4 regions of the Streptomyces sp. NPDC050704 genome follow, and region 2 is predicted to be linked to each of the others. Evidence: riboswitches for the same ligand, from Rfam matches in the RefSeq annotation. Region 2 holds a riboswitch; each other region holds the start of a gene.
What was found. A riboswitch is a leader RNA that binds a small molecule or an ion and turns the genes downstream of it on or off. The one in region 2 is predicted to bind cyclic di-AMP.

Region 1 (3,200 bases), on a different contig from region 2:
CATCGCGGTCCTCTGGACCTGAGGATGCTCTGGACCTGAGGGTGCTCCGGACCCGAGCGGCCGCCGACCTGAACAGCGGCCGCCCCGAGCCCTGGTGAGAGTCCTGAAGGTCCTGGAGGTGCCTTACGCCGGCCGCACCACGCTGTGGATCGGCATGTAGTAGATCGACTCCTCGCGGACGTACGCCCCCGGCTTGGGCGCGTGGATCATCATGCCGTCGCCGATGTAGATGCCGACGTGGCTGATGTCGTCGTAGAAGAAGACGAGGTCGCCGGGCTGCGCGCTGTTCACCGAGACCGTCGTGCCGACGTTGACCTGGTCCCAGGTGGTGCGCGGGAGCGTGACGCCCGCGGCCTTCCAGGCGGCCTGGGTGAGGCCCGAGCAGTCGTAGGAGCCGGGGCCGCTCGCGCCCCACACGTACGGCTTGCCGATCTGATCGCGGGCGAAGGCGAGCGCCTTGTCGGCCTTGGCGGTGGTGGAGGAGTCGGTCCCCGAGGCGCTCCCCGCACCGGTCGAGGTCCCCGTGCCGCCCGTGGACGTTCCCGTGCCCTGCTGGGCCTGCGCGGCCTCCTCCTGGCGCCGCTGCTCCTCGGCGGCGGCCTGCTGCCGCGCCAGCTCGTCGGCCTTGCGCCGTGCCTCTTCCTGCTTCTCCCGCTCGATCGCCGCGAGCCGCGCCTTCTCGTCGGCGGTCAGCTTCGAGAGGAGTCCGCGCGCCTCGGCGAGCTTCCGCTGCACGTCCGCCTTGGACGTCTTCAGCGTGCTCTGCGTCGTGGTGAGCGTCTCCAGGCTCTCGGACGCCTCCTGCCGCTTCTCCGTCGTAGCGGCCTGCTGCGTCGCGTAGTCGTCGACGGCCTGCTTCTGGCGGCTGGTCAGCCGGCTCATCAGCTGGGTCTGGTCGAAGTAGTCCTGCGGGTTGTCCGCGAGGAGGAGGGAAGCGGTGTCCGGAGTGGAGGCGCCCGTGCGGTACTGCGCGGCGGCGAACGTACCGAGTTCCTCGCGCGCCTCGTTGAGCTTCTCCGTGCGCTGGGCGACGTCGTCCAGCAGGGTGTCCACCTGCTTGCGCTGCTTGGTGGTCTTCTCCTTGGCCCCGTTGTACTTCTCGGTGGCCGTCCCCGCCTGCTGGTAGAGGTCGTCGACCTTCTTCTGGACTTCCTCCAGGCTCGGCTTGGGCTCCGCGGCGGGTGAGGCGTTCGCCGTCTGGGAGAGGAGGGCAACCGAGGTGAGGGCCGCGGTGGCGAGGGCCGGGGTCCTCATGCCCATGGGACTGGGCGGCCGCGTCTTGCGGTGTGGCGCCACGAGGGCGACTCCTTCCGTCATCCGCCTACCGGGTTAGCTGTCGGGTTCGGGCGAGTGCTTCGGAAGGTTTGCCCTACGGTCCTCGTCCCGGAAGGGAGTCGGACCGATTCACCCCAAGTTCGGTGGGTCCCCGGTTCCGTCGGCCACGAGGGCGTGCCGGATTCGGCGGAGGCCGCTCGGCCCGGCGATGTTCGCCGGTGGAGGTCGGGCGGCCCACTCGGCAAGTTAGCCAATTCGTGTGGCTCTTGTGAAGTTTGATGTGCGATATGCCCGATACATTTTCGTGACCTCAGCCTCAAGCATCGCTCTTCGAGGTCAATACGGAAGGATCTGCGATGAGTTGTACGGAGTTACGGAGTCCGCCTGGTTCCGGCCATTAAGGTCGGCTCGGCCCGGCCCGGGACAGCCCGGCGCCGACCGCCCGACTCAGGGGGTACGTATGGCACGCAGGGCGTACAAGGTGCGTACAGGACAACTTCTCGTCGCCTCGGCCACCGGGGTCGCTCTCGCCGTCACGGCGGGCGTCGCCCCCGCGAGTTCGGCGAGCGGTTCCGGCGGGAAGCCCGTCGTACGGGTGATCGCGACCGGCCTCGACAACCCGCGTCAACTCTCCTACGGCAACGGCCGGGTGTACGTCGCCGAAGCCGGCCGGGGCGGCAGGACGTGCACCGGCGGCGGCAGCCCGGAAGAGGTCCAGTGCATCGGGACCACCGCGGGAGTCACCAAGGTCTTCTGGAACGGCGGCAGTTGGCAGCAGCGCAGGCTGGTCGGCGGGCTGCCCTCCTCGGCCGCCAAGGACGGCGGCTTCGCGGTCGGGCTCAACGGCGTCTCGGCCCTCGACGGCGGTGTGTGGGGCGTCGAGACCTGGGCCCCGCCCGAGGCCGGCGTCCCCGAGGGCAGGCCCTGGAACACCCTCGGCAAGCTGCTGGGCATCACCCACGGCAAGGCGCGGATCGCCGCCGACATCGCCGCCGTCGAGCTGAAGCACAACCCGCACAAGGCCACGATCGAATCCAACCCGTACGGCGTGCTCGCGCTCCCCGACGGCCGGAAGATCGTCGCCGACGCGGCGGGCAACGACCTGATCGAGGTCTCGCCGCGGGGCAGGACCCGCGCTCTCACGGTCTTCCCCGACCACGACGGGAACGAGTCCGTGCCCACCTCCCTCGCCCTCGGTCCGGACGGCAAGCTCTACGTCGGCGAGCTGAACGGCGAGGCCGCGAAGCCGACCGCCCGTGTCTGGCGCGTCGACCCCCGCACCGGGAAGATCCTCGGCCGGCAGGGCGGCTTCGGTTCGATCACCGGGATCGCCTTCAACGGCAGCGGCGACCTGTACGTCAGCCAGCTCTTCGCCGGACGCGTGACCAAGGTCGCGCACGACGGCGGCAAGCGTACGAGCGTGAAGGTGCCGTTCCCGGCGGGCGTGGCGGTGGACCCGTACGACGGGAAGGTCTTCGTCTCCGCCTGGTCCGTCGCGGACCGTGACGGGACGGTGATGGAGGGCAAGAAGACGCCAGGCGGTCAGCTCTGGAAGATCCTCGGCTTCTGAGGGGCGGTTCCGCCGGGCCCGGATTCTGCGGGCGGGGTGCGAATTCCGTCGAGTTTTCGGGGTGGCGGCGGGGTGTCAGTGGGGGCGCCTAGACTCGGAGGGCGATGAGCAGCCTCTTTGATGACAGCTTCCTGGCGGACCTCAAGCCTTCCAAGGCCCACGAGGAAGAGCCCCCGCCGCCGCCCGAGGACGAGGCGCCGGAGCCGGTTCCGGACGACCTGTTCGGCGGCCGCTTCGACGTGCCGCCGAGCCGGGACGGCCACTACCGCGACGGCGCCCCGCGCCCGTACGTGGACCCGGCCGCGCTCCTGGACGGGCTGAACGAGAACCAGCGCGCGGCCGTGACGCACCACGG
Region 2 (3,200 bases):
GTCAGTGTCAGGTCGGCCACCCCGAGCAGCGCCGGAAGCTGTTCGAGGTTGCGGGCGCTGGCGATCGGCGCCGCCACCGTCGGGCGGGACAGCAGCCAGGCCAGGGCGACCGTCGCGAGCTCGGCCCCGCGCTCCTGCCCGACCTCGTCCAGCGCCGCCAGGACGCGCCGCCCCCGCTCCGACTCCAGATACGCGCCCGCCGCGCCGGCCCGGGGGCTGTCGATCTGGACCCCCGGCCGGTACTTGCCGGTGAGGAAGCCCTTGGCGAGCGCGGAGTACGGCACGACGGCCAGCCCGCCCCGGGAGGCGATGTCCTGGAGCGGGCCCTCGTAGGTGTCGCGCGAGACGAGGCTGTAGTGGGGCTGCAGCGCGACATACCGCGCGAGGCCCTCGCGGTCGGAGAGGTCGAGGGACTCCTGGAGCCGCTCGGGGGAGATGTTGGAGGCGGCGATCGCCCGCACCTTGCCGGCGCGCACCAGCTCGTCCAGAGCCGTGAGGATCTCCTCGACCGGCACCGAGGGGTCGTCGAAGTGCGTGTAGTAGAGGTCGACGTAGTCGGTCCGCAGCCGCCGCAGCGACGCCTCGACCCCGCCCTTGACGGTCCCGGCGGACAGCCCCTTGTACTGGGGATGGCCGCCGACCTTGGTCGCGATCAGCATGTCGGCCCGATTGCCGCGCGCGGCGAGCCAGTTGCCGATGACGGTCTCCGACTCGCCGCCCTCGTTGCCGGGCGCCCAGGCCGAGTACACGTCGGCGGTGTCCACGAAGTTCCCGCCCGCGGCCGCGTACGCGTCGAGCACGGCGAAGGACTGCGCCTCGTCGGCGGTCCAGCCGAAGACGTTGCCGCCGAGGGCGAGCGGGAAGACCTCGAGGTCGGACGAACCCAGCTGGCGAAGAGAAGTCATACGTAGGTCAACGACCGTACCGGACGGCCGTATTCCGTACGCACAGAGCCGGAGAGCCGGGCCTTACGGGTTGAGCCCCTTGCTCCGCATCCACGCCATCGGGTCGATGCCGTCGCCGCCGCTCGTGTGGACCTCCATGTGGAGGTGCGCCCCGGTGACGTTGCCGGTCGCGCCCACGCGGCCGATGACGTCGCCCGTGTTGACCTTCTGCCCGACGCTGACGCTGATCGACGACTGGTGGGCGTACCAGATCTCCGTACCGTCGTCGAGCGTGAGGACCGTGCGGTAGCCGTACGACCCGTTCCAGCCGGCCTCGGTGATCGTGCCGGTGTGGACGGCCTTGAGCGGCGTCCCCGTGGGAGCGGCGAAGTCCAGGCCCGTGTGCTGGCCGGAGGACCACAGCGAGCCGGACTGACCGAAGGTCGAGGTGATGGTGTACGAGGAGGTCGGCAGCGTGAACTGCTTGGCGAGCTCGGCGAGGCGCGCGGCCTCGGCCTTCTCCTTGGCCTCCTGGTCCGCCTTCTTCTTGGCGGCGGCGATCTTGGCCCGGGCGGCGTCCCGCTCCTTGGCGGCCTGATCGGCGGCGGCGGCCTCGGCGGCCTGCTGGGCCTCGCGGTCCACCTGGTCCTGCTGCTGCTCGGCCTGGAGCATGATCCGGGAGCGCAGGGCCTCGCCGGCGTCCGCGGTGCCCTGTTCGGCGTCGGCGGTGGTGGTCAGGCCCGCTGCGGTGAGCGGCGTGCCGGCCTCCTCGGCGGAGTCGTCGTCCGAGATCAGCGAGCCCACGTTCGGCAGGTCGGGCATCGAGATCGACACCGGCGGCTTGCCGGTCTGCGCGGTGGCCATGCCGCCCGCGCCGACGGCGGCTATGACACCGACGCCCAGAACGGTCGAGCTGCGTGCGAGTCCTCCGCCGCGCTGCTTGGAGACGCGGTGCTTACCGCGTACGGGACGGAGGGAATCCGCGGTGGGATTCCACTCCTCCCAGGTGTCCTCGTCCTTGCGGATGCCGTAGGCGAAGACGTCGAGCTTCTTCTCACCCGAGGTCTCGCCAGGTGTTTCACCCGACAACTCGCTTGGTGCGAACGAGGGTTGGGGAGCGGGGCGGTTGGACGCCACGTGGGCGCACTCCTTTCCTTCCTTCTCGCCTACCGGGTTAGCTGACGGGTTCGGAGCAGGAAGGTCTCCTACGCGCGTCAACCGCGGTATCCTCACCGCGAATAACGCCCGATTCACCCCAATTAGTGGTTCCCCGGTTCCCTTGCGGGATTCGGCACGTGCACACGGAGCCGACTCTTGTGACGGCTGGGACGACCGCGCTGCGTTATCGAACGTTAATAGACGCGGGTACCGGATTCCAAGCTGTTCCGAGTGATCGTTAAGGCTCTTGGCCTGGACTTACAGGTCATGAGCGGTTCAAACCGGGCGAGTTGACCCGCAATCGAGGGTGATCCCTATGGTGATGGTGTGTCAGTTGTTATGCGCAGGGGCGTCATTCGACTACCACGGGTGATATAGCGGCCATGGAAGCTCACGGCCGTCGTACGGCGATCAGCGCCATGGCGGTCGGCGCGCAGCTCCATGTCGGCCGACGAAAATGACTTGAGGCCGGAATCCAATGGATTCCGGCCTCAGGCCTTCAGTAGCGGGGACAGGATTTGAACCTGCGACCTCTGGGTTATGAGCCCAGCGAGCTACCGAGCTGCTCCACCCCGCGTCGTTGAACTCAACTATACGCCATCTGCGGGACCCCCAGCACCACGGTTTACGTCGCCCGCCCTTCACCGGGGGTTTCGGCTGGGGCAGGGGTCAGCCGAGGAGGTGGCGGTTGGGCGCGGTCGCCCGCTCCTCGTACTCCGGGAGTACGAGGACGGTGGCGCCCTCCGCCGCCAGCAGCCCGCTGCCGTCCGCGGCCGCCACGAACGTGTCCGGCTCGCGCCAGGCCGTGACGACCCGGCGCACGCCCGCGTCGAGGATCAGCCGGGCGCAGGGTGCGGGCCGGGAAGCACGGCGGGCGCACGGCTCCAGGCTGCTGTAGACCGTGGCGGTGGCGAGGCGCGGGTCGGCGGGGCCGAGCTTGGCGAGCGCTGCCTCCTCGGCGTGCGACACCGGGTCGGACTCGCGGGAGTGGCCGCGGGCCAGCTCCGTACCGTCGGCCGCGACGACGACCGCGCCGACGCTGAACGCGGTCCGCGAGGGCGGGCAGTCGGCGGCGAGTTCGCAGGCGAGCCCCAGCCAGTGCCGGTCGGCGGCGGTGGCGAGCGGACCGGCACCGGGGGCGGTGGGCACGTACCGCAT
Region 3 (3,200 bases), on a different contig from region 2:
TTCGCTACGGCCGGTCAGTGCGCGTCACCGCAGGTCAGAACTGACGGTCCCTCAACTTTGTGACTTTCACGTGATCTCCCCTGCATCGACTTGTGACAAGAGTTCGAATGCCTATACCTTCCCCACCAATGCGGCCGGTCCCATCAGCCGCAGGAGTCACAAGCGCGGTTCTCCGTTGTGCGCAGTCCCCTGCTGCGCCCGGTTCCCCGCTGTGTCGAATCCCTTGCTGTCACGCGAAAGGCAACCGCATGCTCTCCGGGAACGGTCGTCACCGTCGCCCCCGTCAGGCTCCGGCTCTTCTCGTCGCGGCGGGTGTGACCGGATCGGCCATCGCCATCCCCCTGCTCGGCGCGACCGGCGCGAGCGCCGCCAGCGGTACGACCTGGGACGCGGTCGCGGACTGCGAGAGCGGCGGCTCGTGGAGCGCCAACTCCGGCAACGGGTACTACGGCGGACTCCAGATGACCCAGGAGACCTGGGAGCAGTTCGGCGGCCTGGACTACGCGCCGAGTGCCGACCAGGCCAGCCGTTCGCAGCAGATAGCCGTCGCCGAGAAGGTCCTCGCGGGCAAGGGTACGAGCGCCTGGGCGACCTGCAGTCTCGTCGCGGGCCTGTCGCAGGACTCCGAGTCGGCCGATGTCGACACGGGTGTCCTGGACGACTCCGCCTCCCCGTCGACCGACTCGGGCACGACATCGGGTGAAACCGGCGGAAATGACACGAAGTCAGGCGACTCGGCTGGATCGGGTGAGCCGGACAAGTCCGACTCGTCCACCGGTGGCGACGCCACGAGTGCACCCGACAGCGACACCAGTGGCGACTCACAGTCTTCGGACAGCTCTTCCACAGGCGACGCGACGGGCACGACCGACGCGACAGGCACGGCGAAGAGTGACGACTCGGACAAGTCGGCCCAGAACGGCGACGCTTCGACCGGCACGGACACGGGGGCCGACAGCGGCGCGGACGACGGCGCGACCTCCGGCCGTCACCGCGGCGGCAGCGCCGACGAGAACGCCACCGGATCCCGTACGGACGACTCGTCCGGCCGGCATGCCTCGCGCGATGACAGCGCCTCGCGTGAAGCCGCCGACGGCTCGTACATCGTCCGTGCCGGAGACAGTCTCTGGGAGATCGCCGACTCCCTTGGGGTCAACGGCGGATGGCGCGAGCTCTACGCCGCGAACAAGGCGTCCGTCGGCGCCGATCCGGATCTCATCGTTCCCGGTCAGAGCCTCGAACTCGACAGCGAGTGACGGACGGGTCATCGGCGACCAAGCCGCCGAATCGGGCGAAAAGCAGCGGTAGTTCGCGGCGAATGTCCCGTTTGGTGAAAATGAGAGATGGATCTCAAGGACCCTGATCGTCTTTGAAATTCGGCGGATCGCGTGTCTACGGTCGTGACCGCTCGCCACTGGTGAGCCCCGACGGTCGCACGCCGAATCCTGCCAACGGCCGTACGGGAACAGTCGTCGCGTAAAGCGCCGTAGGCAGGAGCGGGGGACCCAAGGTAAGTGCCGGACCCGGTCGTTGAGGCCAGGTACGGCTTGGGGTTAAGCCGCGTGACAACGTCACGCGGCCGGGCAACTCACTCGGCCCGAACCCGACAGCTCACCTCGCAGGCGTCGGTGAGGGGATCACTTCATGCTGCTTTCCGGCAAGGGCAAGCACCGCCGCCCGTCCAAGGCCACCCGTATCGCCACGCTCGCCGGTGTCACCACCGCCGCTGTGGCCGTCCCGCTGATGGGCGCCACGGGAGCCTCCGCCGCCACCGCCTCCGAGTGGGACACCGTCGCCCAGTGCGAGTCCGGCGGCAACTGGTCCATCAATACCGGCAACGGCTACTACGGCGGCCTGCAGTTCTCAGCCTCCACCTGGGCCGCGTACGGCGGCACGCAGTACGCCTCCACGGCCAACCAGGCCTCCAAGTCCCAGCAGATAGCCATCGCCGAGAAGGTCCTCGCGGGCCAGGGCAAGGGTGCCTGGCCGAGCTGTGGCGTGGGCCTGTCCGGCGCCTCGTACAACGGTGGCGCGGCCTCCTCCGGCTCCGGTTCCTCGAACTCGGGCTCCGGTCAGAGCTCCACGCAGTCGCAGCCGCAGCAGAACACGCAGTCCTCGGAGGAGCGTTCCTCGCGCTCCCAGGAGCGTCCGGCCGCGAAGCAGAAGACCGTCAAGACCCCGACCGGCAAGAAGGTCAAGAAGGGCGACGGCGAGTACAAGGTCGTCAAGGGCGACACCCTCAGCGAGATCGCCGCCAAGGAGAACGTCAAGGGCGGCTGGCAGAAGCTGTTCAAGCTGAACGACGACATCGTCGACGACGCCGACTTCATCTTCCCGGGCCAGCAGCTGCACCTCAGCTGACAGAGCCGGCAGAACTGACAACAGGCTCACAGCTGAACCACGGCCCATCCCCATCCGTGGTCTCCATAGTGGAGGCCACGTGAGGGCCACCCCCCGTCCCCCAACGGGCTCCCCGCTCCGGTGCGTGTTCCCCCGTACGCACCGGAGCGGGGCTTTTTGTTCCCAGAAGGAACAATGTTTACCCTCAGTTCCGTCCACGGGGTGGCCGGGAGGCCGGCCAATCCCCCCGGGGCGGTTAGGCTCATGTCGCGGAGTCATCACCGCTCTGTAAACAACCGGGCCCCCGCGGCCCGGCGTATCCCGCGTCACATCCCATAAGGAGATGCTCGTGCCGTCCATCGACGTCGTCGTAGCCCGGGAAATCCTGGACTCCCGAGGCAACCCCACGGTCGAGGTCGAGGTCGGCCTCGACGACGGCAGCACGGGTCGTGCCGCCGTTCCGTCCGGCGCCTCCACCGGTGCCTTCGAGGCTGTTGAGCTCCGTGACGGAGACGCCAACCGCTACCTCGGCAAGGGTGTCGAGAAGGCCGTCCTCGCCGTCATCGAGCAGATCGGCCCGGAGCTCGTCGGCTACGACGCCACCGAGCAGCGGCTGATCGACCAGGCGATGATCGACCTGGACGCCACGGACAACAAGGGCTCGCTGGGCGCCAACGCCATCCTCGGCGTCTCCCTCGCCGTCGCGCACGCCGCCTCCGAGGCCAGCGACCTGCCGCTGTTCCGCTACCTGGGCGGCCCGAACGCGCACCTGCTGCCGGTCCCGATGATGAACATCCTCAACGGTGGGTCGCACGCCGACTCCAACGTCGACATCCAGGAGTTCATGATCGCCCCGATCG
Region 4 (3,200 bases), on a different contig from region 2:
CGTCACGGGCGATGAGCCACCCCCGGCCGTGGCGGGCCGCCGCGCTCGCCCCTTGGGCGGGGGCGAGTGCCACGAGGGCGGCACCGGCCGCCAGGGCTCCGAATGCTCTGCGTGTGGTCGTCATGAAGCGGCTCCTCCGAAGACCCATAGAAAGCGCTTGCGGAGATCACTCTGTCCCCACTGCCCCGCTCCTGTCGAGACCTCGCGCCGCCACGCCACACGCCCGCAATACGTCGATCGCGGTTCAGCTCGGCCGCCCGCGGCACGCCCGCGTCCCGATCGTTCCCGCGAACGCCGGAGGCCGGACCCCGGGGATCGTGGGGTCCGGCCTTCGGAGACGAGCCGGTTGGTCCGGCCCGCGCGTGGCGAGCGGGGCGTCAGACGGAGACGCCCTTCGAGCGGAGGTACGCCATCGGGTCCACGTCCGAGCCGTAGTCCGGCGTGGTGCGGATCTCGAAGTGCAGGTGCGGTCCCGTGACGTTGCCGGTCGCGCCCGAGAGGCCGACCTGCTGGCCCCCGGTCACGGTCTGCCCGGCCGACACGGAGAGGGAGGACAGGTGGGCGTACTGGGCGTAGAAGCCGTCGTTGAGCTTGATGACGACCTGGTTGCCGTACGCACCGCCCCAGCCGGCCGAGACGACCGTGCCGGCGCCCACGGACTTGAGCGAGGTGCCGGTCGGGACGGAGAAGTCGACACCGGTGTGGTAGCCGCTGGACCACATGCTGCCGGACATCTTGTACGGGGTCCCGACGGACGCACCCGCGACCGGCAGGGCGAACCCGGAGGCACTGGCGGTGTCCGCGGCCTTGGTGGTCGTGGTCGGCTTCTTCGCGGACGGCTGGGGGGCCTTGGCAGAGCCGGAGCCGGAATCGGCACGGGAACCGGAGCTGGTGTCAGCCGCGGCCTTCCCGCCGATCGTCAGCTTCAGGCCCGGGTGGATGAGTCCCGGGTCGCCGCCGATCGTCGTGCGGTTGTCCTCGTACAGCTTCTTCCAGCCGCCGTTGACATCCTGCTCGTCGGCGATCTTCGAGAGGTAGTCACCCGCCCGGACCGCATACGTCTTGGTCGTCGCCTTCTTCTCGGCGGCCTTCTTCTCGGCGGCGATCGGCGCGGCTTCGGCGGCCTTGTCCGAAACAGTGGACCGGCTCAGGACATTCGAGGTATTCGCAACGGAGTCGGCGGCGGACTGCGAAGTCGCGGCGTTCGCACCGGTCGCCCCCAGCAGCGGCAGGGCGAGTGCGGCGCCACCGGTTCCGGCGACGGCGATGGAGCGGGTGAAACGCTGGGACTTGGGACGGCGGTGCTTACCCTTCGCGGGCATGACGAATTTCCTCTCCGGCGCCTGCGGGGTGAGCTGTCGGGTGCGAGCTGGAGATGCCCGGCCGCGCTTTCGCACGGCTTAACCCCTAGCCGTTCCGGAGACCGGAACAGGCGTCTTACCTGTGGGTCCCCCGCTCCTGCCGTTTCGGGTGGGTGAGCGGATTCCGGGCGGCGGCAGGATTGGGCGTCCGTCCGGATTGGTGGCGAACGTAAGCGACCCGTGGAGGCAGGGACAACCTTTGGTGTTTCCTGTGCGCACCGTTCTCTTGATCCATGCCCGAAATGTCAGTCACCCTGCGTAAATGGCAGATCGCGACCATTTCTTAAATCCCTGGAAACACGGGTGAATTACGTGAACATGGCGACAGCGGACCGTCATCAATATGACGCTGCTCACGCGCCGCAACCCCAGGAGCCTTCGTTCCAGAGCGAGTTGGAACGAAGGCTCCAATAAGGACACAACAGTCACATACGGCGCAGGCGGATGACTACCGCATCAAGGTCCCCGCGCAGCCCGGTCCGCAGCCCGTGATGCAACAGCACCGAACCCCGGTGGACTTCACCCGTTTCGAGGCATTCGTACTCCGCCGCCGGGTCGAGGCCCCGCAGTCGCACCGGCGCGACCGGCTCACCGTAGTGCTGGGCCTGGAGCCAGGCGAGGACGACGGCCTCGCCGCCGAGGACGTACTGCACGGCGCTGAGCCCGCCCTCGGGCGCCCGCAGCCGGTGGAGGTCACCGCGCTGCACGACGGGCCGGATCTCCTTGTAGAGCTCCACCCACGTCCGTGCCTCGGCCAGCTCCTCGTCGCTCCACTCGGTCAGGTCGCCGCCCACCCCGAGCACTCCGGCCATCGCACTCACGAAGCGGAAGCGCAGCGAGCTGACGCGCCCGTTGAGCTGGACGTTGGGACTGTCGGTGACCCAGGCGGCCATGACCCGGGCCGGGTGCACCTGGCTGAAACCGTACTGGATGGCGAGCCGGTCGAGCGGGTCGGTGTTGTCGGAGGTCCACACCTGGTCCGTACGCGCCATGACGCCGAGGTCGATCCGGCCGCCACCGCCCGAGCAGGACTCGAAGGCCACTCCAGGATGGGCCGCCCGCAGCCGGTCCAACAGGCCGTACAAGGCGTCCACGTGGTCAACCCAGAGCTTCTGCGGGTACGGCTCGCCCGGCCATCCGGCGTCCGTGAAGCAGCGGTTGAAGTCCCACTTCACGTAGTCGATGGGTGCACTGGAGAGCAGCGTGTCGAGCTGCTTCCACAGGTACTCCTGGACATCTTCGCGAGCGAGGTTCAGGACGAGCTGATTGCGCAGCTCCGTCCTCTTTCGTCCCGGCTGGAACTGCACCCAGTCGGGATGCGCGCGGTACAGCTCGCTGTCCGGGTTGACCATCTCGGGCTCGACCCAGATGCCGAACCGCATCCCCAGGGCGTGTACGTCGTCGGCGAGCGGCTTGAGCCCGGCCGGGAAGCGGTCCGGGTTGGGCGTCCAGTCGCCTAGTCCGGCCCGGTCGCTGGTCCGCGCCCCGAACCAGCCGTCGTCGACGACGAACAGCTCCACTCCCATCGCGGCGGCCCGCCGCGCGAGCGCCCGCTGCTGCTCCTCGGAGATGTCGAACTCGGTGGCCTCCCAGGAGTTGTAGAGCACGGGCCGGTCCTGGTCGGCGTCCGGGATCACGTACGCGCGCTGGTACGCGTGCCAGGCTCGGCTCGCCCCGCCGAAGCCGCCGTCGCTCCACAGTCCCGCGAAGACGGGCGTGACGAAGCTCTCCCCCGGCTCCAGCCGCAGCAGCCCCGAGTCGTCGTATCCGGCCCCGCCGGTGATCTGCACGCGCGCGTCCGGGAGGTGGGCCACGGCGATGCGCCAGGACCCGGACCAG

Region 1: another riboswitch for cyclic di-AMP. It lies ahead of AB0I18_RS00010 (NlpC/P60 family protein); the one in region 2 lies ahead of AB0I18_RS35130 (M23 family metallopeptidase).
Region 3: another riboswitch for cyclic di-AMP. It lies ahead of AB0I18_RS17400 (transglycosylase family protein); the one in region 2 lies ahead of AB0I18_RS35130 (M23 family metallopeptidase).
Region 4: another riboswitch for cyclic di-AMP. It lies ahead of AB0I18_RS31210 (LysM peptidoglycan-binding domain-containing M23 family metallopeptidase); the one in region 2 lies ahead of AB0I18_RS35130 (M23 family metallopeptidase).

The regions. Positions count from the first base shown of each region.
Region 1 covers NZ_JBFAHW010000001.1:738-3,937, forward strand. The annotation lists gene AB0I18_RS00005 (hypothetical protein) at 1-22, shown strand, start outside; gene AB0I18_RS00010 (NlpC/P60 family protein) at 124-1,296, opposite strand; cyclic di-AMP (ydaO/yuaA leader) riboswitch at 1,303-1,474, opposite strand; gene AB0I18_RS00015 (ScyD/ScyE family protein) at 1,736-2,845, shown strand; gene pcrA (DNA helicase PcrA) at 2,950-3,200, shown strand, end outside.
Region 2 covers NZ_JBFAHW010000078.1:37,245-40,444, reverse strand. The annotation lists gene AB0I18_RS35135 (aldo/keto reductase) at 1-905, opposite strand, end outside; gene AB0I18_RS35130 (M23 family metallopeptidase) at 969-2,021, opposite strand; cyclic di-AMP (ydaO/yuaA leader) riboswitch at 2,033-2,188, opposite strand; tRNA gene AB0I18_RS35125 (tRNA-Met) at 2,546-2,619, opposite strand; gene AB0I18_RS35120 (dihydrofolate reductase family protein) at 2,712-3,200, opposite strand, start outside.
Region 3 covers NZ_JBFAHW010000025.1:92,735-95,934, reverse strand. The annotation lists gene AB0I18_RS17405 (transglycosylase family protein) at 249-1,256, shown strand; cyclic di-AMP (ydaO/yuaA leader) riboswitch at 1,473-1,640, shown strand; gene AB0I18_RS17400 (transglycosylase family protein) at 1,645-2,361, shown strand; gene eno (phosphopyruvate hydratase) at 2,684-3,200, shown strand, end outside.
Region 4 covers NZ_JBFAHW010000062.1:28,152-31,351, forward strand. The annotation lists gene AB0I18_RS31205 (DUF6250 domain-containing protein) at 1-124, opposite strand, end outside; gene AB0I18_RS31210 (LysM peptidoglycan-binding domain-containing M23 family metallopeptidase) at 378-1,322, opposite strand; cyclic di-AMP (ydaO/yuaA leader) riboswitch at 1,326-1,491, opposite strand; gene AB0I18_RS31215 (alpha-galactosidase) at 1,787-3,200, opposite strand, start outside.